Regions from separate parts of the Staphylococcus sp. Marseille-Q1834 genome, predicted to be linked through region 3. Evidence: riboswitches for the same ligand, from Rfam matches in the RefSeq annotation. Region 3 holds a riboswitch; each other region holds the start of a gene.
What was found. A riboswitch is a leader RNA that binds a small molecule or an ion and turns the genes downstream of it on or off. The one in region 3 is predicted to bind thiamine pyrophosphate.
Positions count from the first base shown of each region.

Region 1 (6,244 bases), 160 kb from region 3:
GCTAGTAACAATGCCTTCATTTTAGATGAAGAAGATAAAGCTAAAGAACAGGACTATATTAAAGAACATTATTCAAACGATGATGAACACGATGTACATGAGGGCAGTCATAATTCTAGTCATAGCAATGACAATGAGCGTCATAATCGTGACCATTTATATGATGATAATGGTTACCGTCGTGACGATGACCGTAATTATAACCATGATACAGACCGTCATGAGTATCGTTCATCAAATCACCGTGATGATTTAAACCATTTTGATGATGACTTTAATCGTCGTAATGATGTAGAGTGGTCAGCAGATAACGGTAACGATGATCATAATAATATTGGTAGAACATTAACGAATGATGAAGATAATCATCATGACAACGATAACAACTATCGTCGTAGTGATAGATATAATCACAATAATAATAATGATTCAATTGGCTTAAATAAAGATCTTGAAAAGGAACACCATAACGATGATTTCTTAAAAGATGAAGCTAAAAAATTACAAGATAAGAAAGATAATGACCCTTACAAATATTAAGTGTTGTTATCAGTAAAGGAGCGAGCCTGTCTTTCAGGTTCGCTTTTTTATATGAATTAAATAAGGCGATGGTGCTCCTAAGTTAGCATCATCGCCTTTATACGTTAATTTCTATTATATGGATTAATAAATTGGGTATTGGATATAAATGAATTTGAATTAAATGATATAGATAATAATGAATGTCTTTTTTATTTCTAATTTAGCCCTAAGTGATCTATCAGGGTATGTCCTGTATACGTTGTGCGATATAAACCACGACGTTGTAATTCAGGAACGATTAAATCTACAAAGTCTTCTAAACTATGTGGGAGGGAAGGTGGCATTAAATTAAAGCCATCTGCGACACCTTCGTTGAACCAATGTTCCATTTCGTCTACGATGTCTTCAGGTGTGCCTACTAAGGTTAAATGTCCGCCTCCAGCATTTAAATAGCCAAGTAATTCACGAACAGTCGGTTGTTTATCATTAATGATTTCAAGGATAGTTTCGTAACGACCCTTTGGTCCACTAAATTCCTCAAGTGGGGGTAATTCGGGAACGGGTTGGTCTAGTTCCCAATTACTACAATCTTGTTGAACAAAGAAACTTAACTGTTTCAAAGCCGTTTCAACGGGAAGTAAAGCATCTAGCTCTGCTTTCTTAGCTTCCGCTTCTTCACGTGTACGCCCTACATACGTTACTAATCCAGGAAAGACTTTAATGTATCTTGGGTTATCTGTGTTTTGTTTCATTTGAGCATCTAATCTTTCACGGTAGCGTTGAGCTTGTTTCAAATTCCATGATACTGAATAAACGGCATCTGCATATTTCGTAGCCAACGCAATACCTTGGTCAGATGCGCCTGCTTGCATAGCAACTGGCTTTCCTTGTGGGCTTTGTGGTGTTGTTAGTGGCCCACGTACTTGGAAATATTTACCTTTATGGTGAAGCGGTTGTATCGTTGTCGTATCCATCAACGTCCCAGCTTCACGATGAGGTTGAAAGTCTTCCGTAGTCCATGACTCAAACAATCCATTAACGACGCGGGCGAATTCGTCCGCCTTTTCATAGCGAACAGCATGCTCAGGCAATGCCTCCATACTATGGTTCTGAGCCTCCACGTCTGTCATAGAAGTTACTAAATTCCAACCGACACGGCCGCCAGTGATATGGTCCAAGCTTAATAACTGACGCGCTGCCGTGAATGGATTTGAAAATGTACTCGAGATAGTGGGCACCAAACCGACATGATGTGTCACTTGGGAAATAGCTGTTAAGTTAATGAGGGGGTCAAACCAGAAACTCGGCATCGTGGTGAAACCTGGATTGAAGGCCTGATTATCCGCAAAGAAGACGACGTCAAATAGTCCTTGCTCAGAAAGTTGAGCTAGCTCTTGATAATAGGTAATATCACCAAGACGTTCAACACTTGAGTAAGGTTGTTGCCAAGCTGCCTGATGGTGACCACACCCATAAATTAAAATACCAATGTGTAATTGCTGTTTCTCTTTCGTCATAATGAATCACTAACACTCCAGTTTGTTGTTGGGATTTTGATTAAATAGAGAATAATGCGCTTAATGAAAACGTCGCATTTAACTCTAAGTGGTTTAGTTCATTGTTAAACCGCCATCAACTGTAATGTTTTGTCCTGTAATACCGTTGGCTGCTTCAGAACTTAAGTACGCTACCATATTTGCCACATCTTGAGGTGTTGTCACTTTACGTAAAGGTGTTGTTTGAGCGATTAAGTCAAATACTTCTGGTGTGGTTACTGCACTGGCGTCAGTTGTCTTTAATAAACCACCAGAAACCATATTAGCTGTAATACCATATTGACCTAATTCAGCAGCGATATTACGTGTGAAACCAATTAAACCTGCTTTTGCAGTTGTATATTCATGATATGGGACAACAGGATTTTGGAATAAGTTTGTACCAATACTGATGATGCTACCAGCGTTACGTTCGATAAATTGAGGAACTACACTTTGAGCAACGTTAAATGCTGCTTTTAACGTACCATCAATTTGTTGTTGGTAATCTTCCCAGCTTAAGTCTTTGAATGCTTTTTGAGCAACGGGATCGAACTTGAAGTTAACTAATGCATTGTTCACTACTACATCGATTTGTCCGAAGTGAGCTGTTGCTTCTTTCACTAAACGGTCCACTTCTTCACGTTGTGTCACGTCTGCTTGTAGTGTGATTGCGTTGTCGCCTAATTTGGTTGCTAACTGTTCAGCAGCTTCTTTACTCTTATTGTAATTAATGACAACTTGAAATCCTTGTGACACTAATGTTCTTGCGATGACTGCGCCTAAACCACGGCCGCCGCCTGTTACTAATACTGTTCTTGCCATTGCACGAGCCTCCATCACTTTGATTTTACAGTAAAAAAATACGCAACCTTCGTTAGGAAAGTTGCGTAAATAATAGATATGTATATATAAGCAAGAGATTAACACACGTGTTATCCCTATTATCATCTAAAATTTATCCCACACTTTCCTACGCTAGTATGAACTAGTTCAGGTTCAAAGGGTTCGAGGACATGCCTCATCTCAGTTAAAAAACACCCCTAGTGCATATATTAATACTATATTTACAATGTATAATTTTTAAATTTAGAAGTCAAGGCAATTGTATATAGTAGGTCATCTTGCTCCAGTTTTTCATTTTCAACCGAAAAATGAGCGTCGTATTATAAATTTCATAGGTTAATTAATCTAAATTAATTAAAAGTTGATTTGTAAACTTTATCAAAAGTTATTAAAATTAAAAACGAACAAGTTTTATGATTAAAAAAAGTATTGGAAATTATTTTAATGTATATGTGCGCCATATAGTAAGATTTATTCATTTTTCAATCTAAAAAAGGAAATATAAACGTTGAATGCAAGTGAGGATTTAACGTTTTTTTATTGCAAAGAATGAATGATGATTGCAATTTATAAATTTTTTATAAGGAGAGAGAAAGAAGTATGAATTGGCTAGCAGTCCTATTATTCTTAGGCGTAGTTATCGGCATTAGTATTTATGCGTATTGGCGCTCGAAAAAAGTACAAACCGATAGCGCAGACGGTTATTTTATGGGAGGCAATACCTTAACAGGTTTCACCATTGCTTCAACGATTATCATGACCAACCTATCGACGGAACAACTAGTGGGTCAAAATGGTCAAAGTTATGGTAAAGGCATGGAGGTAATGGCGTGGGAGATTACTGCTGCCGTAGCGGTCGTCTTACTAGCATGGGTCTTCCTTCCTAAATATTTACGCTATGGTGTTTCTACCATTTCTGAATTCTTAGAGATGAGATACGATACATTTACGAAACGCTTTGTATCCATCCTATTTATCTTTACGCATGTAGTGTCATTTATGCCAGTTGTCTTATACTCAGGTTCTTTAGTATTTAATAAAATGTTCTACGTGGGAGATTATTTAGGCGTAAGTGACACAACAGCGACGATTATTATTTCACTAACAATCGGTATTATTGGGGTACTTTACCTCTTTGTAGGTGGTTTATCTATTAGCGCATTCAGTGATTCCATTTACGGTATCGGCTTAATCGTTGGCGGTTTAATCGTAACGTTAATTGGTTTACATCACGTGGGCGATGGTGGATTCGTCAAAGGTTTCGATCATATCGTTCAACATACTCCAGAGAAACTGAATGCATTCGGAGCAGTAAATTCAAATATCGTACCATGGCCAACATTATTCTTTGGTATGTTTTTCAATAACTTATTCTTCTGGTGCGCAAATCAAATGATTGTTCAAAAAGCACTAGCCGCTAAAAACTTAAAAGAATCACAAAAAGGTGCCATTTACTTAAGTATCTTTAAAATATTTGGACCTATCTTCACAGTGATTCCTGGTATCATTGCATATAATTATTTCAATGGTGGTATTGATAAAAACGATAATGCCTACCCAGCACTTATCCAAAGCATTTTACCAGATTGGTCATTAGGTCTCTTTGGTGCCGTAATCTTTGGTGCAATACTAAGTTCATTTGTTGGTTCATTAAATAGTACAACGACATTATTCACATACGATTTCTATCAACCCATCTTTGGTAAGAAAGCATCAGATAAACACATTGCCCGCGTAGGGCACGTAGCGACAGTTGTTATTGGTGCTATCTGTGTTGGTCTGTCACCATTCATTTCATTATTCCCAAGTGGTTTATATGCGATTGTTCAACAATTTAATGGTGTTTATAGTATGCCTGTGCTTGCATTAGTACTCGTAGCATTTTTCTCTAGACGTACCTCTAAGTTAGGTGCTAAAATAGCACTGTTTACACATATTATTTTATATGTCATTGTAAGTTTGGCATTCCCACAAATTAATTATCTCTATACATTTAGTGTCATCTTCTTTATTGATTTAATCATTGTACTTATTTTCAATAAATTGAAACCATCTAACGAATTTGACTTAAATACTAATAACGCTAAAGTGGACATCACACCTTGGAAATATCGCTATATTGCCGGTAGTATCATTTTAGCTTTAGTCGTGATTATTTATATCATCTTCTCACCATTAGTGCTAGCTAAATAAAGCACATTCATGTATAGCGTGTACGTTTAAAGATGCAATTTACCTTTAAACGTACACCTTTCGTTTATTTTTTTGAAAAAGGAGGGAGTCAACCTAATGTACACAATTGGACTCGTACCTTCGCCAGGTGTGGCACGCAAACATGTCGACCGTGCGATACCCAAGATACAAGCCTTACTGCAACAACATATTGATAGCAACACTGAGTGGCATTTCGAAACCAAGGTTGATTTATTAATCGGCTCAGCAGAGGATGTACACGAAAGTATAGACAAAGCTATCGAGTTAAAAAAGCAATATGAATGGGATATCGTTGTGTGTATTACCGACTTACCAAGTATCTCAGGTAACAAAGTTGTAATTAGTGACTTTGACAATGAACAACAGGTTGCCATGTTATCGATGCCTTCATTAGGCTGGGTCAATTTAGAACGCAAATTAGTTAAAAGTATTACCTCATTAATTGAACAGTTGTACTACAATAAGCCTAAATCACATCCGAATGTGTCACTTTTTATCCGTCCGAAAGCGGTAGAGCCTAGTGAGGATGACAGTACAAAACAACGTTATATCAATCCTTTCATCGTATTAGGATGGATTCAACTTATACTAGGATTAACGCGGGCGAATGAACCGTGGAAGAATATCTTTAACTTTAAAAAGATTATTTCCGTAGCATTTGCGACAGGAACTTATGTATCTATCTTCTCAATGCCATGGGAATTAAGTGTGCAATATTCTATTTATCGTTTTATTGTGTTAATGATGATTGCTGTTATTGGTATGGCAGGTTGGTTACTTTATGCGCACCAACTATTTGAACGTAAAACATCGAAATCTCAACGTGTCTATCGCTATATCTACAATGCTACGACAATGCTTACATTAATCGTAATTACATTGATGAACTATGTCATTTTATATGTCTTATTATCAATTAGTATTTCATTATTTGTACCTGTAAGCTTATTTAATAATTGGACAAGTGCGAACCCAGATTTTACTATTCGAAATTATTTAAGACTACTATGGTTTGTATCATCATTAGGTTTATTAGCTGGAGCGATGGGGTCTACAGTCGAAGACGAAGAAAAAATTCGACGTATTACGTATTCTTATCGTCAGTACCATCGTTATAAAGAAGTGGA
Region 1 covers NZ_CAKASN010000001.1:1,202,037-1,208,280, forward strand. The annotation lists gene LIX58_RS05955 (DUF4064 domain-containing protein) at 1-540, shown strand, start outside; gene LIX58_RS05960 (LLM class flavin-dependent oxidoreductase) at 738-2,039, opposite strand; gene LIX58_RS05965 (3-oxoacyl-ACP reductase) at 2,133-2,882, opposite strand; TPP riboswitch at 3,011-3,112, opposite strand; gene LIX58_RS05970 (solute:sodium symporter family transporter) at 3,504-5,096, shown strand; gene LIX58_RS05975 (5,10-methylene-tetrahydrofolate dehydrogenase) at 5,193-6,244, shown strand, end outside.
Region 1: it holds a riboswitch for thiamine pyrophosphate, as region 3 does, so the genes downstream of both, LIX58_RS05965 (3-oxoacyl-ACP reductase) here and LIX58_RS06705 (thiamine phosphate synthase) in region 3, are expected to answer to the same signal.

Region 2 (6,244 bases), 350 kb from region 3:
CAAAGATGCCTAATAAGAAGATTAAGGTTGGGCTAACGTATTGAATAAATCCTGTTAATGATAACGGAATACGTCGTGCACCTGCCGAGAATAAAATGAGTGGTATGGCTGTAACGGCACCTGAGAACATTAACCAGAATGTGTCCATATTCGCACCCACAGATGTTTGGCTTGTTTGCCATAAGTAGATAATATAAATTAATCCGGCTGGCGCTGTTACGATACATTCAATCGTTATTCCACTAATTGCTTCGACTTGAACCAATTTTTTCAATAAACCATAAATACCAAATGAGAAGGCTAACATTAACGAAATAATTGGGAATTCGCCAACTCGAATGGTCATGTATAATACACCGATTGCTGCGCACAGAATGGCGAGAGATTCAAACTTATTAAATCTTTCTTTCAAGAAAATAAATGCTAATAAGATACTTACTAATGGATTGATGTAATAACCAAGACTTGCTTGTAACACATGCCCATTAGAAACTGCCCAAATAAAAGTTCCCCAATTAATTGTAATCACATAACCAGCAATGATAATCGCGACAAGTTGGATTGGATTTGTAAAAAGATGCGTTAGATCACGTTTAAAGGTTTGTGACTTTCTTAAAATGAAGACCATTAAAATCATGAACACCATCGAAAGTACGATACGATAGGCTAAAATTTCAAATGCACTAATTCCACCTATTAAACGCCAATAAATTGGAAGTATTCCCCATAATAAATGTGCCCCTAGCGCAAAGAGTATATCTTTTTTAAATTCAGCATTAGAATCCATCTTTCAACCTCCTAGCTGTATAACCCTGGAAATATGTAATAAGTAATATATCTATCGTATCAATAGTTAAGATTATTGAATACAAAAATTGCTCAAAATTTTAAAACTATATTATTATGTAAAATCGGGTAGTATGTAGTAAATGAATTATAAAGGAGATACAGCATGGATAAAATATTGAGTTTTTTAATTATCATGTGGATGTCAACGATTGGTTTACTTAAATTTTTATATGCTCATTTTAGTTTTCCATTATTAATTCTTTTAGTTATTTTGATATTTTATCCTCAAATTAAAAATATTCTAATGGATTTAAAGAAATTCACTTTTAATTGGAAAGATACAACTTTAGTATTTGAACGAGAAAAAAACGAAACAATAAATGACCTTAATAATCTAGTTAAACTTAAAATTAGTGAAGAAGGTAAATCCTTATTATATGAAGGACATAGAGGTGGACCCTTAAAATATCCAAATAAAAAGGATTATTTATATAAAGGTGAATTAACTATAAACAAAGACTTTTTCATGCATGAAGTTAAAAAAGAAGGTAAACTTCACGTAGTCAATGAATTATACAATTGGTATGAGATTAATCGAAATCAACATTACAATGATAATTTCAGAGGAGCAATTTTAGAAGAAAATAATCCAGTAAATATTAACGCTGATAGAGCTATAAAAAGATTTTATTTATTATGTAATGATGTAGATGATATAGACGATTTTATTAATTTAGATGATATTGATAATTATAGAATCGCTATTTTTACGTTCACAGATACTATTGAAGCTATGACAAAATATGCACAACAAATGGGTACTTAATATATTATATTTTAGACATCCCTACCTCTAACTTCACACAACCCGAAGTCTTACCCAGTGTTTTAAAACTAAAAAAGCAGTGACTTCGAGAGCCACTGCCATAAATCATTTTGTATTATTGATAGATTTTATTGCCTGATTTTCTAAACTCTTCAGCTTTTTCTTTCATACCTTCTAATTGCTCTTTATAAGAGTCACGAATGTCATGGGATAATTTCATTGAACAGAATTTCGGACCACACATACTACAGAAATGCGCAATTTTCGCAGCTTCAGATGGTAAGGTTTCATCATGGAATTCTCTAGCACGTTCAGGATCTAATGATAAGTTAAATTGGTCAATCCAACGAAATTCAAAACGTGCTTTACTAATTGCGTCATCTCGCACTGTCGCGCCTGGTAATCCTTTCGCTAAATCAGCCGCATGTGCTGCGATTTTATAAGTCACTACGCCATCGCGAACATCGTCCTTATTCGGTAAACCAAGATGTTCTTTAGGTGTTACGTAACATAACATCGCTGTGCCATGACTCGCTATTTGAGCTGCGCCAATAGCAGACGTAATATGGTCATAAGCTGGTGCGATGTCAGTAACTAAAGGTCCTAATGTATAGAATGGTGCTTCTTTACAATAGACATCTTCTAAGTCTTGGTTCTCTTTAATTTTATGCATTGGAATATGCCCAGGTCCTTCAATCATGACTTGTACATCATGCTTCCATGCAATCTCAGTTAACTCACCTAGTGTTTTAAGCTCTGCAATTTGGCTTTCATCATTCGCATCATAGATAGAGCCCGGACGTAAACCGTCTCCTAATGACACGGCTACATCATATTTATTTAAGATTTTACAAATATCTTCAAAATGGGTATATAAGAAACTTTCTTCATGATGTGCAAGACACCATTGCGCAATGATTGAGCCCCCGCGTGAGACAATGCCTGTTAAACGGTCGACAGTTAATGGAATATAATGTAACAACACACCGGCGTGAATTGTGAAGTAGTCGACGCCTTGTTCAGCTTGTTCAATAAGTGTGTCTCGATAGACTTCCCAAGTTAAGTCTTCAGCTATCCCATTCACCTTTTCCAAAGCTTGATAAATCGGCACGGTACCGACTGGCACTGGTGAATTACGAATTAAATATTCGCGAGTAGAATGGATATTCTTGCCTGTCGATAAGTCCATCATCGTATCTGCGCCCCAATGAATGGCCCATACCAATTTCTCGATTTCCGCTTCGATTGATGAAGACACAACGGAGTTACCAATGTTCGCATTAATCTTAACTTTGAAGTTCTTACCGATAATCATCGGCTCTGATTCAGGATGATTAATGTTATTCGGAATAATCGCACGTCCTCGCGCAATTTCATCTCTAACGAATTCTGGATCCACTTGTTCACGAAGCGCAACAAACTTCATTTCTTTCGTAATAATGCCGCGTTTCGCATAATGCATTTGCGTTACAACTTTATCTTTCATTGCACGTTTCGGTTGATAATGAAAAGGGTGCGCCACATAGTTCTTGTGTCCATCTTTCTTAAAGCCATTATCAATCGATTGAATCTTGCGTCCTTCGTAACTTTCAATGTCCTCACGTTCCACAATCCATGAACTTCTAAGTTTAGGAAGTCCTCGATTAATATTTACCTCGTAATTCTCATCGTGGTATGGACCTGCTGTGTCATATACAACGACAGGTTCATTCTTGAAAGAGCGATTCTCAAGTTGCGTATCCGACAATTCAATTTGTCGAAATGGTACTTTGATATCAGTGTCTTCTCCTTGTTTGAAAATACGTGTGCTTGCTGGAAAATTCTTTTTAAATTTAATTAATTCTTGTTTCATATACATAACCTTTCTAAGACGCTAGGGTTATCTCAGATGACTGATATAAAATTGCGCACAAAAAAACATTCAGCTAAACACTGAATGCATAAGAAAATAAGCGAAAGTATATTAAACAAATGTATGTATCTCAACGTATTAAAGTAGAACACGGAAGAACCAAGTTCCTTTAATACCTCTTAGTTTAAATGTACTCACTTGCTTCCCTACGCTAGTACTAACTAGATCAGGTAAAAAGGGTTGGAGCCTTAAACTCCTTTCAGCCACTTAAAGCACCCCTAGCAGATGATATTGTATTACAAGCATAATTATACCAAACGTGTCATATTACTACAAATTAAGATTTGTTGTGTACAGAAAAAACAGTGACTTTATTAGCCACTGTCAAAACTTCGCTTATCCACCAAAGAATAAGTCAATAATGTCACTTGTTCTATTATTATCGACTTTATAAAACTCTGTATAACCACAATTTTTACAAGTAATTGTCTTAAAGTTGTTATGTTGTACATCAAACATCTTTGATAAACCTGAACCTGTTGCAGATAACGTGCCTTCTTCCACTTCCGTATGACCACATTTTACACAACCATTACCTTGATTCTCAGACATAAAATCACTCCTTAAATGACTTCTTATCATTCTTATAACCTATAATGCAATGTTTAAGCATTAAACCTTAATACAAGTCTTTACGAACTCTTATAAAGCGCGATTTAATACTCTTTATTAAAATATTATCTTCAAATCAACGCTAGTAAATAATACTTTAATTCTTCTCTTTGCGATTAGTGTAATAAGCGTGAACAAAAAATGCTACTTGCATAAGCGCCAATAAAATGATTGATGCTGTGAGTGATACGATAATGAATTGGCTGTCTGAATGATTATGCGCTCTAAATAATTGGCCAATGATGTTGGGTAGGCAAACGATGAACGCAATAAGTGCGAATATTTTTTGTTTAACGATAAAGCATGCAATCATCACTATTGCGAGTAATACGATGCCTAATATAATACTTTGTGTTTGTGATAAAGTTGCAATTGTATAAATTGGGTAATGCTTTGAGATATAGGTACTTAAAATCATAAGTCCAAATATGATTGCGCCACCTATAAATGCAAATAGATAAACTTTCTTTTGCTCGCCGTATTTAATAAAGATTTTTTTCAAAAGAAATAGCGGAGCTATAATACTTATTACGAATATGAAAATCACGTTTAAGATATAGCTTACCGTTAGCGAGAATTCTTTATCAAATAAGTCCGGAATCGTGTAGATTGCGAACATAAAAATTGCGAAATAAGTAAGATACTTAGGTAAGCCTTTAGTAAAACTCATTTCTTTGGAAAAGTTATCTGCATACTCTTTCACAGGCGTGTTTAAAATACCGCTAACATCATCGCCATTTTGCTCTGCTGTTTCAAAGTGATCTTGTAATTCATCACCAATTGCATGTACTTCTTCTTCGTCTTTACCTCTAAATAATAATTCAGCTTTCAGTTTAAACAAGTAGTCTTCTTGTTCTTTACTTAGCATCTTCATCACTCTCCGAATAAATTATTCATTCCTGAGTTGAGATAACTCCATTTTTCTTTAAAACGTTGTAACTCTTCTTTGCCACTTTCAGAAATAGTGTAATACTTACGTTTTGGTCCGCCGTTGTCTGATTTGCGAGTAGTTGTATTCACATAGCCTTTTTTACTTAATCTCAGAAGCACTGGATAAATACTACCATCGCTTATTTCAGGAAACTGATTTTCTTTTAATTTCTCTAAAATTTCATAACCATACGTTTCGCCTTTTGCTATAAGTCCAAGTATTGCGCCATCTAAAAGCCCCTTCATCATTTGATTGGATACTGACATGTCATCACCTTTTTATTAACTATCTTATAATATAAGATAGTATATTATAAAAAAGAAGTCAACTATCTTACGTTAAAAGATAGTGACTCTTAAATAGTTGCTAAATTGCAGTTTATTAATTTTTATTGGCTCTTACTTTCAGTTTTTAAAAAGATGAAATAAATTTTATTTTTATCTTATAAAAAATATATACAAATGCGTTAATAGGATTATACTAGAAATGTATCACATAGAATTCCATATATGTGATGAATAAATATATGAAGGTGATGCCATGCTAGCAATGCTAGCCGTGTCCATTGTAGCTAGTATAATTAGTCATTTAGTGATTAAATTTTTAGATAGTTTAATCGCTAAGCTAATTAACACGTTACATAAGTGACACAACAAAAAACCCCCAGCAGCTTTGAGGAGCCTGGGGGCTTTTTCATGCTAGTAATGCTAGTTATGTATATATTATATTTCATGTTGTGTAATTTGTAAACTTAAAATCATAATATTATCCCAACTCACCCCTTACAATGAGATTTTAAAGGCATATTATAAGTAAAATAAAAAGGCAATTTCTATCGAAGCTCAATAGAAATTGCCTTGTGATATATATGCGTTTGTTATGTGTTTAGTTTTGTGTAAATGTTTCGATGACTTCTTTGATGGCTTTGTCCCAATATGCATAATCATGTTTCCCTGGGCTTTCTCTGAAGTCGTAGTTAATACCTTTGTCATCGAGATATTTTATGAAATCTAAGTTATCTTGATAAAGTTCGTCTTCGGTCCCACACATAATAAGTAGTTCTGGTAAATCTTGTTTGTTATTAACTGCTTGATCTACTAAATGATATGGATCAAAGTCAGTCCCTTTGACGTCTTTATTTTCACCGAGAATAGATGCTGGTGAGAAATCATAG
Region 2 covers NZ_CAKASN010000001.1:1,010,483-1,016,726, reverse strand. The annotation lists gene rarD (EamA family transporter RarD) at 1-787, opposite strand, end outside; gene LIX58_RS05120 (hypothetical protein) at 953-1,615, shown strand; gene thiC (phosphomethylpyrimidine synthase ThiC) at 1,731-3,467, opposite strand; TPP riboswitch at 3,654-3,757, opposite strand; gene LIX58_RS05110 (zinc ribbon domain-containing protein) at 3,864-4,079, opposite strand; gene LIX58_RS05105 (hypothetical protein) at 4,237-5,007, opposite strand; gene LIX58_RS05100 (PadR family transcriptional regulator) at 5,013-5,336, opposite strand; gene LIX58_RS05095 (alpha/beta hydrolase) at 5,956-6,244, opposite strand, start outside.
Region 2: it holds a riboswitch for thiamine pyrophosphate, as region 3 does, so the genes downstream of both, thiC (phosphomethylpyrimidine synthase ThiC) here and LIX58_RS06705 (thiamine phosphate synthase) in region 3, are expected to answer to the same signal.

Region 3 (6,244 bases):
GAGACGTTCAATTGTAGTGATATACCAAAGGTTTAATTTACCTTTAGAATCGAAGTTATTTTTTACAAGTTTTAATTTTTCTTCAGGATAATAAACAAGGGCAGCTAGGTCATCAATTTCTCTTTGAGATAATTTATTTGTGAAGATGTCATTGATTTTAGCGCGCACGTTACCAGAACCATTGCGTAGCACGTGTTGGAAAGATTCATATTCACCATGTAAGTCACTCACAAAGTGTTCTGTACCTTTAGGTAATTCTAAAATAGATTCTAAATTAATAATTTCGGTAGCAAGTTTTTCTGGGCTATCGAATTGTTGAGACAATAAATCCAAATATTTCTTTCTTAATTCACTTTCAGTCGTTTGCGTCATTTATTTTTCACTCCTGTGTGGGATTGTCATTTGTTTTGAAAAGGGCAGTAAAATATAAAACCGCTTACATAAATTATCTTTAAAAAGTAGCATTTTTTCAATGGTGATGCTTAAATTGTCGAAATTAAAATATGAAAAAACCCTTCATGCTAGATGAAGGGTTGAAAAATTAACGTGTACGTTTTCTATTTTTAATGAATATAACATATAGTAGGTATAAGATTGCTAAGAAGATAATGACATACATGATATAAGAATAAGTATGTAAACCAGCCATTAATACGTCAAAGCTATCACTTAATAAACGGCCTAATAAAATAAGGGCAAAGTTCCAAATCGTTGTACCTAATAATGATAAGACTGTAAATGTAATGACATTCATTTTATTGATACCAGCAGGAATGGTAATGAGTACACGTAAAACCGGAATGAAGCGGCATAATAAAAATGCCCATGGGCCATAGCGTTTAAACCAATCATTGGCACGCTTGACGTCTTTACCTTTTAGTTTGAACCATTTCCCATGTTTATCAACAAAACGGTAAATACTTTCTTCTTTGATTAAACGACAGATATAGTACAAAATTAATAATCCTATAAATGAAGCGATAGTTGAAATAAGGAATAAGACGGGAATCGATAAGCCTGATTTAACAGACATTAATCCTGCAAACGTCAAAATAATCTCAGAAGGGACGACAGGCAACACATTCTCTAATAAGATAAGAATAAAGATGGCTGCGTAGCCCCATTTACTTATAAAATCGGTAATTAACTGTTCCATTTATAATTAAGAACTCCTTTAATTTTAAGCTTTATAACTACAATAAAAAATTCATAGTAAATTCATTATAATAAAATTTACTATGAATTGCTTGTATAAACCTAAAAGGTTATTATTTTAAAGCCTTTAAGTAACGATGATACAGTTGAGTAGCTTCTTCATCATCTTCGATACCATAGACATTCATACGTCCGTCTTTAAACAAGGTAATTTCATAATCCTTATCTTGAATTAGTTTCGCAAATGACGTGGATTTCACCATATCACCTGGGAAATGTTCAGCGTGTTCAAAGACAGCAGGTTGGTATCTAAAGAGATACGTTTTACCACAAAGACTTTCAATGTGTTGCTGTTGCTTTGTTTCTAATAATTCATAATGTTGTTGTTCGCAAACTTCACAGTCATTGTCTTTCAAGATATCGACATTCATGGCTTTAAAGTTAATCTCGAAAGCATCAATGGTAAGTAATTTTTTGGAAAAGCCTTTTCCAGATAAATAGCGAATAGCTTCTGATACTTCATAGCTTGCCACTTGTGTAATGACAGGCGGTAAGACGCCATTAATCGCACAACTTTCGCCAGTAGAAGGCATACGTTTTAATAAACATTTTAAGCAAGGCCCCTCAAAGTCGATGCCATAGACGGTGCCCTTACTGCCAACTGCAGCACCATATACCCAAGGAATATGATGCTTATGGCATACTTCGTTAATGAGATAACGAATTTTAAAATGATCCATGCCATCAATCACAATGTCAGGTTGCACCTTATTCATAATATCTTCAATATTCGTAGAGTCAATTTCTTGATAAAACGCTTGTACTTCTACGTTGGAATTAATATGCGCTAATTTTTCTTTAACGGCGTGTACTTTAGGCACCATGTTGGTAGCATCATCTTCTGTATACAATGCTTGGCGATGTAAATTTGATGTTTCCACAATATCCATATCAACAATGGCCAAGTGATGGGCGCCCATGCGAGCTAATAGCTCTGCTACATGGCTACCTAATGCACCAGCACCAAGTATTAAAATCTTCGCATTCGATAGGGCGTGTTGCCCATTTTCACCAAAAGCATGATAACGCATTTGACGATTGTAACGTTGCATTATAAGAATTCTAATCCTTCAGTTGGGCTTGACGCTTGCGCAGTATATTTCACTGGAATTCGTCCAGCTTCATAAGATAAACGACCAGCTTCAATACATAATTTCATTGCTTCAGCCATTTTAACAGGGTCTTTAGCGCCTGAAACAGCTGTATTTAATAAGATGGCGTCAGCACCTAATTCCATTGCGTGACAAGCGTCTTTAGCTGATCCAATACCAGCATCAACGATAACTGGGACATTAGCGTTTTTAATAATGTAGCTAAGGTTTAATTGGTTGTTAATACCACGGCCAGTACCGATTGGAGAAGCAAGTGGCATTACGGCATGTACATCTAATTCTTCTAAGCGTTTCGCTAAGACAACATCGTTAGAAATGTAAGGGCATACGATGTAGCCTTTCTCTAATAATATTTTACAAGCTTCGTATGTTTCGAAAGGATCAGGTAATAATGTTTCATCATCACCGATGACTTCGACTTTAATCATGTCACATACGCCTGCGTGGTTAGCGATTTCAGCGATACGAACGGCTTCTTCTGCAGTTTTAGCACCTGCTGTATTTGGGAAAGTGATGAAATCTTTTAAATTAATATTCGCAAGTGGGTTAGGTAAGTTTTTGTCATATAAGTTCATACGTCTTACTGCGAATGTAAGAACATTTGTTTCTGACGCTTTAATCGCTTCTGTTTGAATGTCTTCATTTTCAAATTTACCAGTACCTAATAATAAACGAGATTGTAATTCTAAATTTCCAATTTTAAACATATTATCCGCCTCCAACAAATTCTAATAATTCTAATTGATCATCTTCACGTACAGTATGATTATCATACTCTTCTTGTTTAATTAATGTCTTATTATGCTCGACGATGACACGTTCAGGGTCTAATTCAAGTGAGTGAAGCACTTGAGTAATCGACTGTTCTGCGTCGAATGTGAACGCATCACCATTAATGATACACTTCATTATTTGACCTCCTTGAAACATTAAATGACTCATAATTGCGTGGTTTAACACCAGTAAATAGCCAATTCGCAATATCACGGCCTATGACAGGTGAAAGTAAAATACCGTTACGGTAATGACCTGTAATGACGTATAAACCATCATCTATACGATCCATGATAGGCAATTCGCCATCAGTATAAGGGCGCACGCCAGACCATTGCTTAATGACTTTACCTTGTGCTAATTCAGGAATGCGTTCATTCGCGTATTGGTGTAGCCATGAGACACCTTGATTGGTATTGCCGACAGAATAATTATCAAACTCACTTGTCGCGCCAATAAGGAAACGATTAGGTTGTTTCGGCACGATATAGCAACCATTCGTCATAAATATCGTTTCTTTTAAATCTAAGTCGTCATGTTCAATCAATAATACTTCGCCTTTAACACCAACTACTTTACGCGGAAGTTGGTAGCGCTCTAATAATTTCGAAGTCCAAGCTCCTCCAGCGACAATCACTTTCTTAGCAACTAATTGACCTCTTGATGTAGATACTTCGTAATAGCCATTTTGACGTTCAACGTTAAGCACTTCAGTTTGATAATAACGATGAATATTACGTTGCTGTAGTGATTTGAAAAGTGCTTTCGTATAATGGTTCGCATTGATTTGTCCATCATTTGGAATGTAAATTGCCATTTCACTTGATGTGACATGACCATGCGTTAAATCAATTAAATCTTCTTCAGATAATTCCACTACACTAGGGTCCATGGAACTTAAGAATTCATATTGCTGTCTTAAACTTTCAACATCTTCAGGGCGATTCGCCACTTTGATTAATCCCGATGACTGATATTGAATATCGATACCTGTTTCATCTTGCAAAGCTTCGCACAGTTCTGGGAAAAGTGAGCGCGATTCGAGCGCAAGTCTAAATAAATCATTATCTTCAGTAAATTCATTTTGTGCACCTAGCATACCGCCTGCTTTGTAAGAAGCATGTTTACCAGGAACATCTCTATCGACAATAGCGACATCCATTTGTGACTGACTTAAATGTCGCGCAATAGACATGCCAATCACGCCTGAACCTATAATAAGAACGTCATGCATCTTTCAACCACTCCTTTCGTAACTGTTCGATTTGTTGTAAAGATGCGTTCATAAAGAAAGAAATTGCACATATACCAGTAAACCCTTTAGGTAATTGGTGAATCGTTTCTTTAGTGATGCCACCAATAGCATAAATAGGAATCGGCAAACGTAAAACGTCATTGACCTCTTCTTGTGAACGTGGCTGTTGATTTGGTTTAGAAGGCGTTGTGAAAATGTGGCCATAAAACACATAATCAAGACCATGTTCATAAGCTTGCTTCACAGATTCTTTAGAATGGGTCGACATACTGACTTCGACATGAGGGTATCGTTGTTTGTAATCAAACGCAGTCTTATCCATCTCACGACAATGTAATCGTGAAAGGCTCAATGATTCTAGTAACTTAACATCACTATGAATGATTACTTTCTCTTTTGGAAAGCCTGCATCTAAAAGTTGTGTGATGAAGTTAAATAACGCTTTACGTGACATAGGGGTACGAAAAAGTAGTCCGTCTATCCCTTCAGCTATAGCTAAGAAATGCTGTAAATCTTCGTCTGTTAAATCTTTGTAAGTCGTTATTGCAATAAATATATGCCTCACCCCTTGAACAATAAAAAACGCTATTACCCTCGTAGGGAAATAGCGTTTAGCTCAACTTTACGATATCCTTTACGCCACTTTCCTACGCCAGTACAAACTGGATCAGGTTCCAGGAATTATAAAGTTCGTTCTTTACTCTCAGCCTTAAACAAAGGCACTTCCAGTGGATGATAAATTTTATTCATTTATAAATTAATTAATAGCGTTTCAGTTCAATTTCATTTTACAGTTTTTCTGATTAGAGTTCAAATCTTAAATAAAAATAAATATGACACTACTTTTCGAAAAGTAGTATAACAACACAAACAAGCGCAATTTAATAAAAAACTTTTGTAAAGATATTGTAAACGTTTGCAATACCTGGTAATATGATAAAAAATAAGTGATTAAGCCTATCATGACAGGGCTTGAAAGGTGGAAAGTGATTAGAGCAAAAGGGAGTCTTCATGATTAATAGACAACATAAAAAGAATCAACAAAAAAGGAAAGTAGGAAAGAATATGGTTCAAAGACAAAGGAAAAGTAATGTCCGTTGGATGTTCGCATTACTATTTTTTATTATCGGAGTAATTGCATATATGGATAGATCGAATATCTCATATATTGCACCACAAATGATGCAAGATTTACATATGAATAAACAGCAATTTGGTTTATTAGCATCCTTCTTCTCATTAGGATATGCATTAATGCAAGTACCTTCAGGTATGTTAGCTGAAAAGTTTGGTCCACGTAAAATGATTACTATCGCATTAGTATGGTGGAGTGCTTTTACAATTTTTACAGGAATGATTAAACATCACGGTTTATTATTCTTAGTGCGTTTCTTATTTGGTGTAGGGGAAGCACCAATGTATCCATCAAATGCAGTTTTCAACTCAACATGGTTTGCGAAAGATGAAAAGGGAAGAGCATCTAGTGCATTATTAGCAGGTTCGTATTTTGGACCAGTACTAGCACCAATTATTACTATCGCCATTGTAAATGCATTTAATTGGCAAGCTGTCTTTTATATTTTTGGTGCGGTTGGTGTCTTAATTGCGATTTTATGGGGAATCATCGCAAAAGACCTTCCAGAGCAACATCGTATGGTTAACGAAGCGGAAAAACATTTTATTATGCAAAATCGTGACTTAGTTCAAACTAGCAAATCTTTACCACCATGGAATCAATTCTTCCGTCGCGTAAGTTTCTATGCTATCGCAGGTCAATACTTTGTAGTTCAATTTATTATTACATTATTCTTAATTTGGTTACCAACATACTTAACAGAGCAATATCATGTAGAGTTTAAACATATGACAATCAGTTCATTACCTTGGT
Region 3 covers NZ_CAKASN010000001.1:1,359,846-1,366,089, forward strand. The annotation lists gene LIX58_RS06675 (fructose-1,6-bisphosphatase) at 1-372, opposite strand, end outside; gene LIX58_RS06680 (DedA family protein) at 542-1,156, opposite strand; gene LIX58_RS06685 (ThiF family adenylyltransferase) at 1,269-2,267, opposite strand; gene LIX58_RS06690 (thiazole synthase) at 2,267-3,034, opposite strand; gene thiS (sulfur carrier protein ThiS) at 3,036-3,236, opposite strand; gene thiO (glycine oxidase ThiO) at 3,220-4,335, opposite strand; gene LIX58_RS06705 (thiamine phosphate synthase) at 4,328-4,921, opposite strand; TPP riboswitch at 4,984-5,093, opposite strand; gene LIX58_RS06710 (MFS transporter) at 5,422-6,244, shown strand, end outside.

Region 4 (6,244 bases), 1.2 Mb from region 3:
TGTGAATGTAGTAGCTATATAAATAATGATAATAAACATTAGTAATAATAATGTTACCCATTCAACAACATATTGTGTTTGCGATAATTGCCATTCACCAGACACAAATAATGAATTTCGATTGTTAAATTCTATAAATGTAAATAAGAATAAAACAAAACCACAGAAGATTTCTACATACGCTGGTTTAATCCATTTAGGTCGACGCATCCAATTAGGAATATCGTCTTCTTGAATATCAAACACATTTTTAAATTTACTTTTGAATTTATCGCGTTTAGATCTAATTTTTTCTAAGTCTACACTTCTTCTCGTCTTATGTGCATATTCTGATGTTTTATCTTGAAGTTGTTTGAAATGAACTTTAGATTGAGTCGATACATTTCCTTTAGTAGTTCTTGATAATTCTGGTTCTTCTTCCCCTAATTCTTCCTTAGTTAATGGAAGTGATCTTCTTAAGAATAAGAAGTTCCAAATAGATGCTTGAGCTAATAGCCACATCACTAAGAAGAAAGTATCTACACTTAAAATATCAATTGGTGCAATTTCATTTGCGTCAATTTTGCCGTATAAAGAAATTTGAGTAATTAAATAAGCAATACCATATGAAACAATAATCCATAGATAGTGACTTTTTCTATTTTCGCTATAAAGTTCATCTTTATAGACGATATAGCCTGTATGGATAACAAATGGAATGACGAAAATCACTGCCCAAAAACCATATACTTGCGTCATTAATGTAATTGTAATAAGGAAATATAGAATTCCAATAACTAAAAAGAAAATTGAGATGTCGTAATCATATTTCGTAGTTCTATATAATGTATAACCAATTAACATTAAAAGAATACCAAACAAAATAATGATGACTGCACTAATAATAGGAAAGTTGCCTATGAATCTACTCATCACTCTAATTATTTCACTAAAGAATGCATTAAGAAAATCCCATAAATTATGTATCCTTAATTCAGCTTTATTTTTATCTTTTAGTTGTTTAATTAAAGGTAAATTGATTAGGATAATGAGACCCGTGAAGAGTGAAACGATACCGATTAAATAACTATAGATAATCTCGGTGTGTTTCTTAAGAAAAGACATACTGTTCACCTCAAAATTTATTATATATGAAGATTTTCATCTTGTCTTTAATAAAAAAATAAAATACTTCTCTAGACCTATTTAAGTTTAACCTACTTTTTATTGGGTAAACAATAGATGTAACAATTATTCAACGAGGAGTGTTGTATGATGACAAACGAAGATGCTAAAAAAACAGCAGCTGAACAAGCTAAAGAAGCTGAAGACAAATTAAAAGAACAAAAAGAAGAAAAAACTGACGATCTAGAGCAAACTAAGCAAGATGTTCAAGATACTTTAGATTAATTTAATTTTTTGCTACCAGTCAATTATTCATTGACTGGTAGTTTTTATTTTTTCAATTTTTTCTTTAAAATATATTTAAATTTAAAAGCATCTTGACAATATTTCTTAAAAGTCATACATTTAAGTTAAATTAAATATTCAACGCACTAGGGGTGTGTATACTGAGATGAGGAGTATCCTCGAACCCTTTGAACCTGATCTAGTTAAAAGCTAGCGTAGGAAAGTGTCGCTAATATAAATAATTGTAATACATACATAATGCATTTTATTTAAATTCACGCACAACTTTCTACGGAGGGTTGTGCGTTTTTTAGGAGGAAGTAGTATGTCAAAAGGTTTAAAGCTATCAGAAATCTTAGTAACGGTGCTGATTGCTGTTGTATTTGCAATTATTTATAACTTATGGTGGTTACCATATAATTTTGCTCAAGTAGCAGGGATTCATTTAGAGCAATTAACTTATGGTGTATGGTTCATGGCTGCTGTAGTAGCATATTTAATCATTCCTAAACCAGGAATTGCTTTAATTGCTGAATTTGCTGCTGGAGCTGGTGAAACAATCGTAATGGGGAAATTTGATATTCCGACTATTGTTTACGCAGTTTTACAAGGTTTAGCTTGTGAAATTGTTTTTGCTATTTTCAAATATAAATCACGTTCATTAATGGTAGCTGCTTTAGCTGGTTTAGCAACTGCATTAATATCATTCCCAGTTGATTATTACTATGGTTATTTAAAAGATGTAGCTACATGGAACTTAGTGTTATTTATAGTTTTCCGAGCAATTAGCGGAATTGTACTTTCAGGAATATTATCTTGGTTAATTGTTAAAGCACTTGATCAAACTGGTGTAACCAAATTATTCCGCCCTGCTTCTCAAAAAGATTACGACAACCTATAAGGGGAAATTCATGTGTTAAGAGTTAAAAATTTACGCCTAAAATACCCAAATGGTAATCGAAAAATTTTCGATAACTTAAATATAGAAATTAAAGATAAACAAAAAGTGCTTTTACTAGGTCCTTCTGGATCTGGTAAAAGCACATTGCTTAATGTTTTAAGTGGAATCGTTCCTAATCTTATTGAACTTCCTATGAAGTATGATGAATTAGAAATCGATTCACAATCTGGTGTAATCTTTCAAGACCCAGACACACAATTTTGTATGCCTAAAGTATATGAAGAATTAGCATTTGTACTTGAAAATAAACAAGTGCCTCGTCATGAAATGGATCAACAAATTGAAAATGCCCTTGCTTCTGTAGATTTAAATGTTACAGATGATACCTTTGTTAATCACTTAAGTGGCGGTATGAAACAGAAATTGGCAATAGTAGAAACAATTCTTCAAGAAGCGAACACACTTTTCTTAGATGAGCCTACTGCTATGTTAGATGTAGATGCTACAGCAGATTTATGGAAAAAACTAATCCATTTGTGGACAGATCAAACTGTACTTATTGTGGAACATAAAGTGGAACATATTTGGGAATATGTTGACCGTGTTATTTTAATGAATTACGAAGGTGAAATTATCGCAGATGATACACCTGATTACATACTTCAAAATTGCGAAGCATTACTTACAGAATATGGAGTTTGGCATCCTCATGCCTGGGCACACGCACCAAAGTCAAAATCACTATCGCCTAATAAAAATGAAGTATTATTAGATTTTAAAAATGGTGAAATTATTCGTGGAAAAAATAAATTGTTTGCTGTAGATGATTTTAGTGTTCATCCGGGAGAATGGATTACTATTACTGGTAAAAATGGAGCTGGAAAGACTTCTCTATTAGAATCTATTCTTCAATTAATTAAATATAGAGGACAAATGTTCTATCAAGATAAACAATTGAAAAAAATTAAGGATGCTGCTAAACACATGTATCTAGTTTATCAAAATCCAGAACTTCAATTTATTACGAATTCTGTCTATGATGAAATTAATATTCATTACAATCATTTAGATCGAAAAGCAGCAGATAATGAAACTCAACAATTATTAAAACTCTTACATTTAGAGAATGTAAAAGAGCAACATCCGTTTGAATTATCAATGGGCCAAAAACGACGTTTAAGTGTAGCAACCGCTCTAAGTTCAAAAGCTGATGTCGTTTTACTTGATGAACCTACATTTGGTTTAGATAGTCATAATACATTTCAATTAATAGAGTTATTTCAAGAACGCGTTTCTAATGGACAAACAATTATTATGGTTACCCATGATCCGGAAATTATTCGCCGTTACCCAACTCGTCGATTAAACGTTGAAAATGGACAACTTAAAGAGATGGCAGGTGAACTTCATGTTTGAACGATGGAAAAAACATTACACATTCGTTGATGATGTCAATATCATCACTAAATTATTACTTGGAGTATCTTTATTCTTCTTTGTTATCTTTGTTCATAATTTTGATTATATGATTTATATAACATTATTAATGTTCATTTTTTTACTTGCTTTTAATGGCACTGCTTTTAAAATTACCGGTTCATTTATAGTTGTATCTTCATTATTTGCATTATTGTCTTCTTTATTTATGATTTTATATGGCGATGGTACCCACATGATATTTAAATGGGGAATTATTCAAGTTAGTACAGAAAGTATCGTTAGAGGACTTCATTTATCTCTACGTACAATAACTGTTTCTATGTTTGGTGTCTTAATCGCTTTAACTTCGCAAATTGTCATGATTTTTTATAGTTTAATGCAACATTTAAAAGTTAAACCTAAAATCGCTTATGCGTTTATGGCTGCGATTAGAATGGTCCCTCTCATTTTTACATCATTCATTCAATTGAGACGTTCACTAAAAATGCGTTATCAAATGATAGATGCTTCAAATTATAGAGGACTTAAACGTCTCAAACATTTATTAATCCCAATCTTAAGTCAAAATATCCGTCGTGCACATCAATTATCTGTGGCAATGGAATCAAAAGGCTTTAAAGATGGTCCAAGAACGTATTATTACAAAGCACCTTTTTCTTATAAAGACATTTTATTTGTAATCTGCGTTGTGGCCATTTTAATCATTGCATTTTATCTTTCACAGTACTTACCTATTACCGGTATTACAGATGCACGTGTATCAGGATATACAGCTTAAAGCACACAAAGAGAGCGTATCACTCAAAATATGATACGCTCTCTTTTTTTATTAATACCTTTATTTCAACGCTTTATTTCCAATATCATGACGATAGAATAAATTATCGCTTTTTACTTTTTCGACGTTACTATAAGCTGCAACTTGCGCTTCTTCAATTGTTTCCCCTTTTCCGATAGCTAATAAAACTCTGCCTCCTGAAGTAACAAAAGCATCATCTTCTTTACGTAAGCCACTAACGAAATAATTATCATTTAATTCGAAACCTGTGACTTTGGCACCTTTCTCGTAGCTACCTGGATAACCTTTAGATGCTAGCATAACGCCTACGACATAGTCATCATGCCATTGGAAGCGGATAGGATCTTTACGGTCTAAAGCCACGATTTGAGCCATTAAATCACTTTCTAAACGACTTAATAATACTTGGGCTTCTGGATCTCCGAAACGTGCATTAAACTCTATAACTTTAGGACCTTCTGAAGTTAAAATTGCTCCAATATAAAGTAAGCCAAAGTAGTCATATCCTTCTGCTTTCATCGCTTTCGCAATAGGTTGAGCAATTTCTTTATCCGTACGTTTTAGAACATCTTCGGAAATGTGAGGGACTGGGCAATACGCACCCATTCCTCCAGTGTTAGGACCTTCATCGTTATCATAAGCACGTTTATGATCTTGTGCAATACAGTCAAATGGTACTGCATAGTCGCCATTAACAAAGGTCATTAATGAGAATTCTTCGCCTTCTAAAAATTGCTCAAATACTACTTTGCCCTGTTCTTCAGGATATAATGTTTCAACCGCTTCGATTGCGTCTTCACGTGTTTCGGCGATAATTACGCCTTTGCCAGCTGCCAAACCATCCTTTTTAGCTACAATTGGCAACTCGCATTGATTGACATAATCAAGCGCCTCAGTTTTAGAATTCACTTCTTTGTAATCAGCAGTTGGAATATCGTATTTCTCCATCAACTGTTTAGCAAATAATTTAGAACCTTCTATTTGTGCCGCTTCTTTATTTGGTCCGAACACTTTAATATTCGCTTGACGCAATTGATTAGATAATCCATCAATTAAAGGTTGTTCAGGACCAATCACTACCCACTCAACATTATTTTCTTTTACAATCTTTAAAATAGCCTCGTGGTCATTTTCAGCAATTTCAGTGTGTGTTTCTGCCATATTCTCCATAGCATCATTACCCGGAATCGCAAATAATTGTTGAACTAAAGGTGATTGATGCAATTTAGAAACTAAAGCATGTTCACGTCCACCTGCACCTATAACTAAAACATTCATCTAAATCGTCCCTCCATCCTTTTCAATATTTTATTAGTGTTTAAAGTGACGCATACCTGTCATTACCATAGTAATACCATATTTATTTGCCATATCGATTGAATCTTGGTCTTTAATTGAACCACCAGGTTGGATAATTGCTTTGATACCATGTTTAGCTGCTAATTCAACAGTATCATCCATTGGGAAGAAACCGTCAGAAATTAAAGCAACATTATCATTAATTTCAATTGCACGTTCTAATGCAATTTTCGCAGAGCCTACACGGTTCATTTGACCTGCACCAATACCTACTGTTTGTTTTGTATTACTTAAAATAACTGCGTTACTTTTTACAGATGGAATCACTTTCCAACCAAGCAGCATTGCTTCCCATTGATCATCTGTTGGTTCCACATCAGTCACTACTTTCATGTCATCTTTAGTAACTTCATAGT
Region 4 covers NZ_CAKASN010000001.1:133,275-139,518, forward strand. The annotation lists gene auxA (lipoteichoic acid stability factor AuxA) at 1-1,104, opposite strand, end outside; gene graF (glycopeptide resistance-associated protein GraF) at 1,255-1,389, shown strand; TPP riboswitch at 1,528-1,628, shown strand; gene LIX58_RS00800 (ECF transporter S component) at 1,715-2,290, shown strand; gene LIX58_RS00805 (ABC transporter ATP-binding protein) at 2,303-3,706, shown strand; gene LIX58_RS00810 (energy-coupling factor transporter transmembrane component T family protein) at 3,699-4,508, shown strand; gene purD (phosphoribosylamine--glycine ligase) at 4,569-5,807, opposite strand; gene purH (bifunctional phosphoribosylaminoimidazolecarboxamide formyltransferase/IMP cyclohydrolase) at 5,841-6,244, opposite strand, start outside.
Region 4: it holds a riboswitch for thiamine pyrophosphate, as region 3 does, so the genes downstream of both, LIX58_RS00800 (ECF transporter S component) here and LIX58_RS06705 (thiamine phosphate synthase) in region 3, are expected to answer to the same signal.